2 regions of the Paenibacillus sp. P4_E11 genome follow, and region 1 is predicted to be linked to the other one. Evidence: riboswitches for the same ligand, from Rfam matches in the RefSeq annotation. Region 1 holds a riboswitch; the other holds the start of a gene.
The links. A riboswitch is a leader RNA that binds a small molecule or an ion and turns the genes downstream of it on or off. The one in region 1 is predicted to bind ZMP and ZTP.
Positions count from the first base shown of each region.

Region 2: another riboswitch for ZMP and ZTP. It lies ahead of AC1DWB_RS02575 (serine hydroxymethyltransferase); the one in region 1 lies ahead of AC1DWB_RS09600 (DJ-1/PfpI family protein).

Region 1 is NZ_JBFUIX010000017.1:69,329-76,701, forward strand. Features, by position in the region: gene AC1DWB_RS09565 (hypothetical protein) at 1-310, shown strand, start outside; partial or broken gene AC1DWB_RS09570 (Uma2 family endonuclease) at 451-957, shown strand; gene AC1DWB_RS09575 (N-acetyltransferase family protein) at 1,023-1,544, shown strand; gene AC1DWB_RS09580 (hypothetical protein) at 1,708-2,208, opposite strand; gene AC1DWB_RS09585 (PrsW family glutamic-type intramembrane protease) at 2,224-4,311, opposite strand; gene AC1DWB_RS09590 (helix-turn-helix transcriptional regulator) at 4,749-5,180, opposite strand; partial or broken gene AC1DWB_RS09595 (DUF5348 domain-containing protein) at 5,177-5,311, shown strand; ZMP/ZTP riboswitch at 5,532-5,611, shown strand; gene AC1DWB_RS09600 (DJ-1/PfpI family protein) at 5,659-6,258, shown strand; gene AC1DWB_RS09605 (cysteine hydrolase family protein) at 6,652-7,278, opposite strand.
Region 2 is NZ_JBFUIX010000003.1:167,328-174,700, forward strand. Features, by position in the region: gene AC1DWB_RS02565 (ABC transporter ATP-binding protein) at 1-119, opposite strand, end outside; gene AC1DWB_RS02570 (GDSL-type esterase/lipase family protein) at 116-961, opposite strand; ZMP/ZTP riboswitch at 1,127-1,205, shown strand; gene AC1DWB_RS02575 (serine hydroxymethyltransferase) at 1,278-2,585, shown strand; gene AC1DWB_RS02580 (hypothetical protein) at 2,703-2,870, shown strand; gene AC1DWB_RS02585 (alpha/beta hydrolase family protein) at 3,129-5,090, opposite strand; gene AC1DWB_RS02590 (glycerate kinase) at 5,351-6,553, opposite strand; gene AC1DWB_RS02595 (D-2-hydroxyacid dehydrogenase) at 6,550-7,373, opposite strand, start outside.

The DNA of each region.
Region 1 (7,373 bases):
CGGAGGACGCATCTGGCTCGTGCAGGATAATGACCTGCGCGTCTTCTCGCGGTCTGCGATGAGCTTCAGCGAGACGATCTCCCTTGGTCAGCGCGCTTACGGGCTGTGCGCGGTGAGTGAGCGGGAGCTGATCGTCTTCGGCGAATCCCAGCTCTTGGTGCTCGATATGGAGAGCGGATCCTACGAGGTACGGGCGGCACTGCCTGGAACGGTGGATAAGGCTGTGATTACACCTGATCGTACGCTGTATTTTGGCGTTGGGACCCAGCTTTACTCGATTAAGCTGGAGGAGCTGGGCATTCATGATTAGGTTTTCCTACTGCGGATTTTCATACATGGGCAATTGGTCGGAGCGGTGAAACAGTAAATCGGTTGGAAGAATTTGAAAATTTGATCCAGTGTCTACAATTGCCGATTTCGTGCTATATTTATGGCGTGAGGTGATATCCGATGTTGTACGAGTTGGAGTCGGACGAACGCTATGAGATTTGGAATGGCGAGAAGTTGATGATGCCTTCATGCAACATGGTCCACGAAGCGATATTGAGTAATATGATGAGAATCGTAGGTAACTTTGTTAGAGGTAACCAATTAGGCAAAGTGTTTCCTTCGAATGCGGCGATTTATTTGCACGGAGACGTTATGCGTAAGGATTTTCGCCTAGCTGATCTATGCTTCGTAACCTCGCATCGTCTGGATATGGTGCAATCCTAGGGCATTTATGGAGCGCCTGATCTCATTGTCGAGATTGTTTCACCGGGAAGAAAGAATACGGACCGGGATCGTGTGGAGAAGTATGAGTTGTACGAGCAGTACGGCGTGATGGAGTACTGGATCGTAACTCCCTTTGAAGAGAAGATTGAAATATTCACCCTGCGGGATGGGACCTATCAATTGTCTGATCACTCGAAGGTATTAACGGGCATTGAGTTGTCTGAGACGCAAGTGTTTGAGTAAACGATGCGCCAATGGATTAATTATTCCTTTGGCGCTTTTCTATATTCACAGAAGGGAACGGTCTCATGAACATAAGTATTAGGCAAGCGAACATCGCAGATGCATCTGCGATTGCACAAGTCCATGTAGACAGCTGGAGAAGCACGTATAAGGGTATTATCTCCTCCGAGTATTTGGCCGACTTGAAAGTGGAGAATCGCGAGAAAAACTGGGTGTGGGGGTTTCGTAATCCTAACCAGGATGAGACGGTGTGGGTTGCTGTAGACGACGGTGGAACGGTCATAGCCTTTGCTAATGGGGGCAAGTGCCTATCTGAAGAGTATGGCTACGAGGGAGAGCTGTACTCCATTTACATAAATGAGCGTTACCAAGGTCAAGGTATTGGCAAGCGGCTTATGGGGGAGGTCGTTTCTGCTTTGACCAAGAATGGCTATACATCGATGATGATATGGGTACTCGAGTCGAATCCGTCCGCAGCCTTCTACAGGAAGTTGGGCGGTGAGCCAGTGGCGAGGAAGGAAATAATGATTGGACATGATACGCTGATCGAAGTGGCGTACGCCTGGAACAATCTTAAGACAATATAGGAAGGAGTGAAGTAAGACGTTGTACACAATAGAAGAACTGAGTTCTCTTATTCCACGTATGTCGCATGGTAGACGTCGAATAGAAGAACTCAGTTCTCGCTCTTCCACAAGCCGTGCCAGGAGTTTAGAAGGAACGAGCTTATTTGTCAGTGATGCGTTAATGCTAGAGGAGCTTGTCTTTATAAGATTCCTGAAACCACTCATAATTCTCAAGAATACGTTTCTTGTCGGCATCACTCAATGCTAAATACCTGTCTACAATTGAATTTAGAAACTCGGATGAAAGTGACTTTCCAAAAGGTTGTAAACTATCCGTGGAGAGGTTGTCCATGATTGCCCCTAATAATGCCGCGGGAGCACTTAATACATTTTTGTTAACGATCTCCACAGCTTTTTCATGGTCGCCTTCATAAAGCAAATTAAACGCAACCGCTTGGAGAAATTCATCCCCCAAGTTTTCTTCCAGTATCTTGGAGCAGAAAAGGGTAGCTTGTTCTTTATCCCTTACTGATAGTTCGGTTAAAGCAGTAGCGACTTCTTCATAATCTTCTAATCGGTTTACAATCGCAATTAATTGGTCATGATTCATACTGGAAATATACGTCTCATAATTAACAATTCTGTCCAGGGCTGTGGCTTTCTCTAGTTGCTTATTGTCTTCCATACTGCACCTCCATAACTAAATTGATGTAGGGATTAACTTGATCGTTGCTAAATAGGGTTGTCCATCAACCAGCTTCCATGTTGTTAATACCTTGAGTTTTCCAGTTTTACCTTCTAGTACGCTTGGGAAATCCAACGTATTGTTGGGGTTGATCTGTTTACCCACTTCTAATAAATGTTTGGCAATGGTCTGGTTATTCTCTATTGTATCACTAAGTCCTATCGACTCGAGTTTTTGTCTCATATCATCCGAACGGTCAAAATTATGCTTCATTTTTTCAAGTTCTTTAATGCGTTTGGCATTTTGAGGGTCCGCATCAAATACCTTTCTTTGGGTCTGTTTCAATTGCTTTAACTCTCGAAGCTCTTGTTTCACTTCTTGAATATTAACGTTGACCTTGCCTCTCAAATATTTCTCGATTTTATCCACTGGTATGATCGTATTTCCATCCGTATAAACCTTAATGGCTTTACCGCTCTGTGGAGCAATAACCTCTTCGGTTTTAAGACCTCCCGGCTTCCGAGAACCGAGCTTATCCAGAAGCTTGCGCCCATAACGGCGGCCTTTCTTCCCCGCCCATTTTAGCGCTCTGCCAAACGGAATTCGGCTAAGGACAATACCTATCATCACGGAAAGCATGTTTTCGGGAGTCAGCAGCTTTTTCGGATCGCGGATATAACCGGCTATCTCATGTCCGCTCCCGGCGATGCCCGCCGCTGTCATCGCGATGCCCAAAGCCGGCCAAAATCCGACGAACAGCAGTGACAGGGCAAGGGCCCCGAGCACGATCGCGCCTTGTTCATACCATTCCAGCCGATCCCACCAATTTTGCAGCGAATCGAACATGCAGGCGAAACATGCCGTTTCCCCTCCGCCCGCATGAGCCCCGATGCCTGCGATCAGTCCGGCAACAAGCAGAATCACTGCGAGTCCGGTCAGCGCCCGGGTAAGAACTTCCAACCGCTTGCGGATAGGCTCCTGCCGGGTGGACGCTTCCTCGTTCCCGTAGAGCAAATGAAATCCCAATTCCCTGCGCTCCCTGTAAAAGCCGAGCCAATAGATGAATTTTCCCCGATCCAGACAAAAAGAGCGGGTCATATTCAACAGCTCGATAAACGGATTAAGAAACGGCTCGTTCGGCAGCGACGGAAGGCGGTTTCGTATTTTATTCAGCGACCAGTAATCGGCAATGAGCGAAGCGGCCAGCATCAGAAGAAATGCCGGCTGAGTTTTATAACCGCTGCCGGTCCAATCATGAAGCCGGAACACCCAACCCGGCAGCTTGTGTTGGCCGTTATATACCGCGTGATCCAGGATGGACCAAAGCAACAGGATTGCCGGGAACAGAAAAACCCATTTCGTCAGTCTTGTGCGCAGCCGATAGGCAATTCCGCATGCGAGCGCGATCATGGCGGTATGTACGGGATGACTGACGGTCATTAGCGTCGGAAACAGACTTTCTTCGAAACGCCCGGGAAACAGCGAGAAAAAGTCCCAATGGATCGTTTCGCCGCCAAGCATTGTAAAACTGTAGCCGAACTTTTTCGCAAGAATGCCGGAACTTAGCCACCTTCGGGAAAGCTCCTCCATCAGTTGGAAGCCGACGCCGGTCGCCGCACCGATAAGCGTGTAATCGCTTAAACTCAAAGCGGAAGCTCGACGTGAGAACAACAGAAATATGCCTAGCGGAAGGAGCTTCCACATTTCTTCGAAAATTGGCGTAATAATGGCAATGGACCAAGTGTCGGATGTTTTTCCGCTGAAAAGCACGTGGAGAGAATTGACTGTAAGCGTCGTGAACGGTACGACAAGAAAAACGCCTGCCAGAACGAACAGCACGATTGGCTTCCACGGCATCGTTTTGCTCCGGCACAGAAACCAAAATTGCAGCAGCACATAAAACGACCATAAATATTGAACCATCATGGTACGCGATTCTTTAACGAAAAACAAGCTTAGAACAAACATGATTAGCGACAACCAGGAAAAAATCGTATACGCCGTTTTAAGAAACGGATATTTCACAATCCATGATTGGCAAGTTCGATAGATGGCCTCAAGGAAATCCCGAATTCCGGTTCGAATGGACCAGATCGTATTCACTACGGTCGCCTCCTCTGAATAGCCGACCTCGTGCGAGCGGGACGTCTCCCTTGACAACGGTCCGGCCATGAGTAACTAAATGAATGCATGAAAACCATGGTCACCGCTACATGTACCTAACCTATTTCTCGCGAGATACTAGTATTATAGACATTCTTGTAAAATGTGGCAAAAGGCGCTGGTCTCAAATCATGATGGATTATGTCGATAAAAATCACGGTTCAATTAAGCCCAAAACAGTTTGCAGATTGCTACGAATTGTTTTTTGACAAGATTTTAGAAATTAGTTCATCAGATATAGCGGGAGTAGAGGGCTATTGATTTCCACACGTAAGCTCGTGTATTCGCAGGATTTCATCCTTAAATGAGCCCTACGCACACCTGAATGCCGTTTCATGGACTTTTTCCATCCCGCTATTACATCTTCAGGCTCTATTTTACTTAGATCCGAGGGGAGGGGGAACTGCCGAATGCGCTGCGCATCGGGTCTCGCGATATTCGCTCGGAGTTGTATTCATCCAACGTTTGAATACTTCAAAGAAATAGCTCTGATTGGCAAATCCCACCTGCTCACCGATTATGCCGATAGGTAAATCGGGTTGTTCTAAGTACACTTTGGCGTGGTTGACCCGCAACTGTTGCAAATAATGAATGAGTGTTTGACCGATTTTTCGTTTGAACAATCGGCTTAAATATTCTTCGTTCATCGATACCTGTTTGGCCAGTGATTTCAGAGTAATGTTGCTCCAATAATGATTGTGGATATGCTCAAGTACTTTATTAATTTCCGGATGATCGGAATAAGGCTTTAACTTGTCATTCCAATTGTTAATGTAGTGGTGGCTCGTTCGTCGTTCATTGTGGAGAATGCTTTGAGCTGCGCATCGGGGATCGTGGCATTCCTTGCCGAATCGAGCTTGATCGCGAGTGGTATGTCATTATGAGAGAAGCACGGTTCAACTTGAGGAAGACGGACACCTATCAGATCTGCTTCGTTTAAACAATATTAGAGTGGGAAAGCCGGTTCACCGGCTTTCCCACTCTAATATTCGGATCGGCCACGTTTCCCGGCAACCTTTGGACAGTAGAGATCATCAATTTTTGGACATTATCGGATAGAAGTAACAAATGTGAGCTGCAAAGACCGTTAAACGAACGGGCAGGATAACGCAACAAATGCTTGCTTAAGTATAAATTTTCAGACTATAATGAAGTATATATTTGGTATGTGCGACTGGCGTAAACGTGGAGAACCACGAGGGAGCACATAATTCATATGCCGTACGCCTGGGCAGAGTATTTGGTCTTAGACCGAATGCTTTTATTTATTTTATGGGAGATGATGATATGGAACAGGCARGGCAAGCAAGAAATGTAGCAATATTAATTTTTGAACAGGTTGAACCTTMGGATTTTGCAGGACCATTTGAAGTTTTTATTGCAGGAAGTAATAGAGGCCAAGATTTCAAAGTTTACACTGTGGCGGAAAATGACAGTTCGATAAAAACATTGGGAGGTCTAAGCATTAATCCAGCTTATACTATCGCTAACTGTCCTAAACCTGATATATTGGTGATTCCTGGAGGTTGGGGTTCAAGAAAAGAAATGAACAATGAAACGATTACGAGCTGGATTCGAGAAGCATCAAATGATGTAGAAATCATCCTGTCTGTCTGTACTGGAGCCTTAATTTTAGCAAAAGCCAAATTATTAGATGGTTTAAAGGTTACAACAAATCGTTTGGCTATCAATGAATTAAGGAATGTTGTACCTACTTCTACTGAAATATTTGAAGAAGCTCGCTATGTCGATAATGGGAAAATTGTATTATCCGCTGGAGTATCCGCTGGCATGGATGCTGCACTGTATGTTGTAGAAAAAATACTGGGCGAAGATAGAGCTATAAAAGCCGCAAATATTATGGAGTATGACTGGAAAAGAGATTAAACTAACGGGCACGATAGTTGAATATAAATCCCTCGCAGCCACTTATCGAATGTGGCTTTTTTCATGGATAATTAGTGTAATAAACAGCGAACCGAAAGGTAAATTTCTTTTTGGTTTCGTGTAGGCGATATATTAAAAAACAAATTCGATAACAATACGAAACGATCGTATAAAAGGGATCAACTTTTTAAGCTGAACTGTGACGCGTAGAAGGGACACTTTGAAAAAAGTGCTCTCCTATGCGTCACAGTTCATATGCGATTAACCCCTCCTAACAGATTAGAGGAGGTTCGACGAATTATGCCCACGTTTTCTAAAAAGCAATCAACTTGTGGAACTGTTCAGGGTTGTACTAGGGATAAACGTTGGGGATACTGCAAAGCAGTCAAGGTTTTATAAGTGTGAAATAGCTTCCTGTGTTGTCCAAGTAGCACTGGCAAAAGCTTTGTAATTCGTAACGGCAGCTTGAAAATCCTCTTCACTAATTGTTGCCGTGGCATCGTATACAACAGCTGTTTCAAAACCAGTTTCGATTAGATGCCTCATATGGGACTCTACACAAACGTTGGAAAGCACCCCTGCAATAATTATCTTCTCTTTTCTATGTTGTCGCAACTGATATTCCAAGTCATTTGTTTGTGGGCTGGCAACCTTGTGAGGAGTTGCTATGACGGTTCTTCTATCAAAAATATAAGGTTTGAAAGAATGAACAAAATCAGCTCCAAATGACGGTGGTGTGTACGCATTTGCCACATGATACATTCTAAGACCTAAAAGCATCTTTTGTTCATTTCCTGTAAATTGCCAGCCATAATCATGAGGGTATAAATAATGGGGCGATATGAAAATTTGGTATCCCTTATTCATGGCAGTTCTCATTAATAGTTCAAGGTTTTGTATAGTATTGTTTCGTTCAATAGTTCCTTTAGTCAGATGATAGCCTCTTCCCCCAGGACTCATAAAGTCATTTTGCGGGTCTGTGATTACAATTGCGGTACTATTGGGATGTGGTTTAAACATCAAATACTCTCCTCACTCGCAGCTTCATTTATAGACATTTATATGTCATTTTTAGTTTGTCTTATGTACGTTGTTATAAGAAGTAAATGTGCAAT
Region 2 (7,373 bases), on a different contig from region 1:
TTCGGACCGAGAAAGCCGAACACCTCACCCTGTTTCAGCTCAAAATCCAGGCCTTTAATGATTTCCCGCTTTCCGATCGTCTTCCGCAGTCCTTGCACCGATAATGTGATCTCGCTCATCCGCTCGCCCCCTGTTGCTTGATTAAGGCCGCTATTCGTTCCGCCATGAGCCGATATCCTTCGGCATTCGGATGAAACTGATCGATGTACAGTAAGTTCCGAGCTTGAAGCTGGAACAAGTCGAACGTCGGGACGAGCACGGTTCTCGGAAAAGCCGATAGCGTCTCAGCTGCGGCATAGTTCCAGTCCCGAACAATCTTGCTTGTCGTCGCGGAATCCTTCAGATCGATGAAAGGATTATACAGTCCGATCAGGAAGAGTGTGGCGTTCGGGTTCAGCTCCCGAAGCTGGGTTACGATCTTAAGCAACTCCTTGTTATAGTCGGCCTGTATCGTGGCGATCTTCTTCAAATCCAAGTTGAGCAGCGTCTCTCCACCCCGGAACAGATCGTTGGCGCCTATGCTGACGAGCAGTGTATCCGATGCCTTCGCTTTCTCTTGCACATCCTTTTGCTGAAGCAAAGTGATTAGTTGGCTGGACGTCTGTCCGTTCACACCCAGGTTGTCCAGCACGAGCTCCTGCTTGTTATTTGCGAGGAGCAGATCGACGAACTTACCGGCATACCCTTTTCCTTCGGAATCTCCGAACCCTCGTGTTAGCGAATCGCCTAGCGCCAGGATGTGAGATGTTCCCGGCTTGGCTACAGCAGGCGTTGCTTGTACACCCGCTTGAGCAGGCAGCGACTGAGGCGCAGTAGGCGAAGTCGACTGTGGATTAACCTGAAGCACAACGGGATCCCCGCCACCGAAATAATCCTTCAACGTCCATGCCAATCCCGCCATCCATACGAGACCTGAGATCGCCGAGAACACCATCAACCACTGCAATTTCTTCCCTCTCATCGTTATCCCCTTTATTCGGATCGCTATTGTAGTATGTCTCTTCACGATAGCACAGGAAGCTGAATATTACATTAAGACTTTGGAGGTGGGTGCACATGTATGATATTCCATTCAAATTAACTATTGCCAATTTTCTGAATATTGGATAATATATACTCAACGAACCAAACTGTGTGTAACTGGCGGAACATGGGCAACCATGGGGGAGCACACGGAATATGTGCCGTACGCCTGGGCGAGTGCACGATCGAGAGATCGGGGCGCTCTTTTTTGTGTTTCGTCAATTACTGTAGCAGGAGTGATCACATTGGAGAACATGACGGAATTTTTGAACAAGCAGGATGAGGAAGTGGGAAGTCTTATCCAAGCTGAGAGCCGCCGCCAACGCCGTACACTGAGTCTAATCCCCTCGGAGAATTACAGCTCTAGGGCTGTGCAATTGGCGCTAGCGACCTCTTTCACGAACAAGTACGCGGAGGGTTACCCTTATCTCTGGGCGGATGGGGAACGTGGGGAGCAAAAGAACGGTCGGTATTACCGAGGGCAGGACAATACGAACGAATTGGAGCGGTTGGCGATTCGACGCGCTCTCCAGCTGTTCACGCCGAATCCGGAAAAATACCACGCGAATGTTCAGCCTTTAAGCGGTTCGCCGGCTAATCTGGCTGTATTGAGCGCGTTTTTGAAACCGGGTGACACGTTCCTCGGATTGTCTCTGGACTATGGCGGGCACTTGACGCATGGTCATAACGTCAATATTACTGGAGCCGTATATAACGCTGTCCAGTATGGGTTGAATGCCAAGTATGAGCTGGATTACGAGGAAATTCGGAAGTTAGCTCACCAGCATTCGCCTAAGCTGATCATTTGCGGAGCGACGGCCTATCCACTTCATATCGACTTCAAGCAACTGGGGGAAATCGCTCGCGAAACCGGGGCGTTGCTCGTCGCAGACATCGCTCATATATGCGGATTGTGTGTGACTGGCTATCATGAGCATCCATTCCCATATGCCGACATCGTCACCACGACCACACACAAAATTTTGCGCGGCCCACGCGCTGGCCTTATCTTATGCCGCAAAGAGCTGGGCCCAGCGATTGATAAGGCCTTATTCCCCGGCTTGCAAGGCGGGCCGCATATGAACACGATCGCCGCGATGGCGATTGCTTTCAAGGAAGTTATGAGCGTGGAATATAAGGAATACGCCGGGCAGGTCGTACGTAATGCCAAGGCGCTATCCGAGGTGCTGCGAGACGCTGGGTTCACGCTTATGGGTGGCCGCACAGAGAACCATCTTATCTTGATGGATGTGGTGAACAGCACCCGCGGCTTGAACGTCAAGGACGGCCACTGGCTGGCCATTCGCCTGGAGAGAGCCGGAATCGTCGTGAACAAGAATGCCATTCCCGGCGACACCAAACCTTGGTATCCGTCCGGGGTGAGACTGGGTACACCCGCGGTCACGACACTCGGGATGCGTGAGCAGGAAATGGTCCTTGTTGGGGATTGGATCGTACGGGCGACTCGTGCTGCTGAGGATGAGCAGGAGTTGCTACGGATTCGCGGTGAGGTGGAACAATTTATGTTGCAGTTCCGGCCCAGTCATTTGTTTGTGGATTAAGCCGGAGCTTGCGGAGCGGCGGGCGAGCAGCGGGATGGGACGAATGCCCCAGCTTACGAGTTGCTCACGCCATACTGCGGCGAAGTCGTACATGCGAGAATCGTTAGAGATGGGAACGTGATCACTGGCGGAGGTGTAGCTACTTCTATCGATCTTGGGCTGTATATGGTAGAGTCTCTATGCGGTGTTGAAGCTGTACATTTGGTGCAGACGGCGATGGACTATCCCTTTTATGTGACGGGGCAAACTGAAGGAGATTATATAATCTACCGGGTTGAAAAATAGGTTCAAATAAGAGAACTGAGTTCTCCTATTCGTCTGCCGCGGTAATTTCCGGAGAGAATAAGAGAACTCAGTTCTTCTATTTGTCATTCGGATTTGGAAAATGGTGTTTTTTATTGAAATAGGAGAACTGAGTTCTTCTATTTCTCTCTAATTGGCTTTATACAGGCAAATAAGAGAACAGAGTTCTTTTATTTGTTATTACGGACAGGGATGGGAGGTGCCTTGTGTGGGACCGATCACCCGAGTCATGTTTGTGGATTAAGTTTCTTGCCAGAGTAATAAGTCCGGAAGATCAAAATACTTGAGCATACCTGGCATAACGGTGCCAAGTACATCATGCTTATCATAGAACGGATCGCGAAGCCAATCCGCTATGCTTGTCAGTCCATGGTGGACAGTAAGCCCGCGCACTAGTCCCTTATGATCAAGTACTTTGGCAAGCTGTGCATACAAGCTGAATTTGCCTTCACCGTAGAGCTGGATCGCATCGGCATCGATATCATCCATTTGGGCGACCAGCTCAATCGAGCGCAGTACATCGTAGGTACGAAGCGCTGCCAAGCTGTCGTCCAGCCAGAACAAATCTGTTGTCAGCTTATGAATCGTGCCGAATCGGTCATACAGTCCACTTGGACTAATTGCGTTAGGGGTGACAGCGCCTTCCCCGACAACATCAAGCACCACGACTACTTTCCCAGCGGCCGCTGTCTCGCTAATCCAGTTCCAATGCGCGGACAGTTCGCGCGTTCCACGCTTCCATACCGCAATAACTACAGGGAGCTTCTGCCCGATGAAGTTACTTCTTCGGAACATATAGGCATGATTGAACAATCCTGCTTGGCTCCACCACAACCAACTGCTGACCTCCAGTTCGTGAACGGAAGCCACAGACAGTTGACGTGGATTCAAATCGCAGCTAGTCCTTGCCGCGATTACTTTCCGTCGGAGCCAAGCAAGGGCTTGTTCCTTCTGATCCGGTCCAGATCGCACAGCACGACTGTCTTCCCATTGACAGAGCTGGTCCATATTCTCTTCGAAAGGTCCGCGCGCATCGGCATATTCACCCCGCACCTGCCCCCCAGTGGTGCATAGAAGCCGCTCGACGTCTACCTGTACAATCGCCGCTGCGCGTTCCGGGACACCTATCCGACCTAGCAAATGCTCAGCGAAAAAAGCGGCCGCCGCGTTCGCCATTGCTTCCGAATAACAGTGTTGGCTCTTATCCTCGAATAAGGCCAAACGCTCCGTCTGATCGTACATCGTCCAAAATCGTCTCGTCCGCTCAACGGTCCGCCTAGTCCCTTCTATCGGGAAGAAGTCGTATTGTGCGGCAAGCACCAACACGGGTTTGGGTGCCATCGCCAGTACAAGGTCCTCATGGTCGAAACCGAGAGCCGTCATACCAGGCCAGATTTGCTCAGCATCCTGCGCGTGTCCCACGTATAGATACGACTCTCTACTCATGATAAACGTGGCCGGCGCTGCTGCTGCGATTCGTGGCTCGACCAGCATTGCCATACTTGTCTGTAAGCCGCCTCCCGAGTTGCCCGTTATACCGATTCGTGCCGGATCGATCTCAGGACGTGTGCACATATAATCGACCGCGCGGATAATATCATGAATAAAATAACGCGCCAAACCGTCACCGAGCGGCCAACACTGCGCTCCAGCCTGCTCGTGATCAGCGGTGGTGCGAAGTACAGGCATCTGTTGAGTAGCCGGATCATAATAACTGGAGCGTTCACCTTGCCCGATCGGATCGATGGCGAGAACGATTAGACCGGCACGGGCAATCGTTTGACAGACAGACTGATATTCGGCTGCCAATCGGCCTTCGGCAAAGTGCCCACATACGAACAATACCGCGGCAGAAGGCTCAACAAGGCCGTCTGGGATATACATGTTGGACGTCACATATGTCTGCGGTCGCGATTGGAATACGATATTTTCAATTCGTATGCCTTCGATTTGTGTGACTCCGCTAACTCTCGCACTCAGGGGCTCATCCGTATGTGGCAGTCCTCCGATCCCATCAAGGAACGCCTCGCGCGCCGCTGCCCTTCTCTGATCCAATTGCTTCAACGTCTGGATAGCGTCTCTTGCACGATCTCCAGCAGCAAAAGCCTCAGCCGAACGTTGATATACATGCTGCTTCAACTGGTCCTTCACATCATAGATGCCGAGCACCAAACTTTCCAAATCGTGTATACGTAGCTCCATCGCCCTCAATCCCCACCTTCACTGTGTTCGTCACTGTGCATATATGGTTCATCGTTATTCCTTCTTTATAGTAATCGATTTCTATAATGATGTAAAACCTTTCCTTCCAGCCTTTCACGGTATTTTCCTGACGTTATTGCCGACAGTGAAGCGATATCCTTGTCAAGCGTATCCGTGCTCTCAAACCATTAGCTCTGAACCATACAAAAGCGTAGCCTTCTCCTATACAGGAAAAGGCTACGCTTGGATTTGGGTTCTTTTCAGTTGGCGCGCGCTGGTACAAGCGCCACCGCATACAGCCGCGCGATGTTCTCCGCGGCCTGCTCAAGCAGTGCGGCGCCGTCGCGCATCGCGTCCTCAAGCACCAGCGGGCGGTTCGCGATGCTGAACAGCGCGGTAATGCCGTGCGCGTACAGTTCGTCCACGCCGTCGCCGAGGCCGCCCGACAAGCAGACGACCGGCACGCCGTGCTGGAGCCCGAGGGCGGCTACGCCCGAGGGCACCTTGCCGAACGCCGTCTGCGCGTCCGTGCGGCCCTCGCCGGTGACGACGAGGCTCGCGCCGCGGATCGCGTCCTCGAGGCGCGTGAGCGCGGTCACCTCGCGAATGCCGGGCGCAAGCCGCGCCCGGCAGAACGCGAGCAGGCCCGCGCCCAGGCCACCGGCGGCGCCGGCGCCCGGCACATCGCGGACCATTACGCCGAGCTGCATCGCGATGCACACGGCGTAATGGTCGAGGCCGCGGTCGAGCCGCTCGATCATCGCCGGCGTCGCGCCTTTCTGCGGCCCGTACACGGCGCTGGCGCCGTTAGGTCCGCACAAGGGGTTCGTCACGTCGCAGCACACATCGACGGGCACGTCGCCCGCGACGATGCGCGGGTGCAGCCCGCTCGCGTCGATGCGGGCGATGCGCTCGAGCTGCTGCCCGCCCGTGACGAGCTCGCGGCCGGCGGCATCGATGAAGCGCACGCCGAGCGCCTGGGCCATGCCCATGCCGCCGTCGTTCGTTGCGCTGCCGCCGATGCCGAGCAGGATGCGCGTGCAGCCGCGGTCAAGCGCGTCGCGCATGAGCTCGCCGGTGCCGTAGCTCGTCGCCTGCAGCGGGTTGCGCCGCATCTCGGGCACGAGCGGCAGGCCGGACGCCGCCGCCATCTCAATGACCGCCGTGCCGTCTTCCAGCACGCCGTAGAACGCTTCCACCGGCTCGCCCAGCGGGCCGGTCACGACAAGCGTGCGGCGCTCGCCGCCGACAGCTGTCAACACGGCGTCGACGGTGCCTTCGCCGCCGTCCGCCATCGGCACTTGCACGATGTCGGCGTCCAGACCCGAGCGGCGCAGACCGTTCGTGATCGCCTGCGCCACTTCAACAGCGCTTAGGCTGCCCTTGAACGAATCGGGCGCCACAACGATGCGACGACGCCCGGAATGGTCTATATCGCCTGTATGTAAAGAATCACTGCTCATTTCAGTTCCCCCTTGTTAGCTCCATGCGCCCCTACTGTCCCATTCACTCCGCCCGCCATACTCGCTGTATTTACCACATGGACAGGGCTTCCCGCTAGAAAGCTCGCCACATTGGCAACAGCCGTGTCCAATAGCCGCGCTCTGGCTTCGCGAGTCGCCCAAGCGATGTGCGGGGTCACGATGCAGTTGGCAGCCGTCGTAAGCGGATGGTCCGCCCCAGGCGGCTCGACCGACAGCACATCCAGCGCGGCTCCTGCAATGACGCCGCCGTTCAGCGCATCCGCCAGATCCTGCTCCACGATCAACTTGCCTCGGGCTGTATTGATCAGGAATGCGGTCGACTTCATCGACGCAAGGAAATCCCGGTTCACCATCCCCGCCGTCTCCGGCGTGAGCGGGCAGTGCAGTGAGATAACGTCCGCTTCACGGACCAGCTCTTCCCTGCTCACCATACGCATCCCCTCTAGCGGAGCTGGCTTGTCACTTCTCGTGGAGGCGATCACCTGCATGCCGAGCGCCTGAGCCACTCTAGCTGTCTGCTCGCCGATACGCCCCAGCCCAATCACGCCTAGCGTCTTACCGTGCAGCTCCACTAAGGGAGAACGCCAGAAGCTGAAGTCCGGATTGGACGCCCAATCACCGTTCCTTACTGCATCCCCATGTAATCCAACGCGATGGCATAGCTCCAACAGCAACGCGAGCACGAACTGTGTCACCGAATGAGTGCTATAAGAAGGAATGTTCGTGACCGGAATACCCAGCTTCGCGGCAGCTCCTACATCCACAACATCGTAACCGGTTGCCAATACCCCGATATACT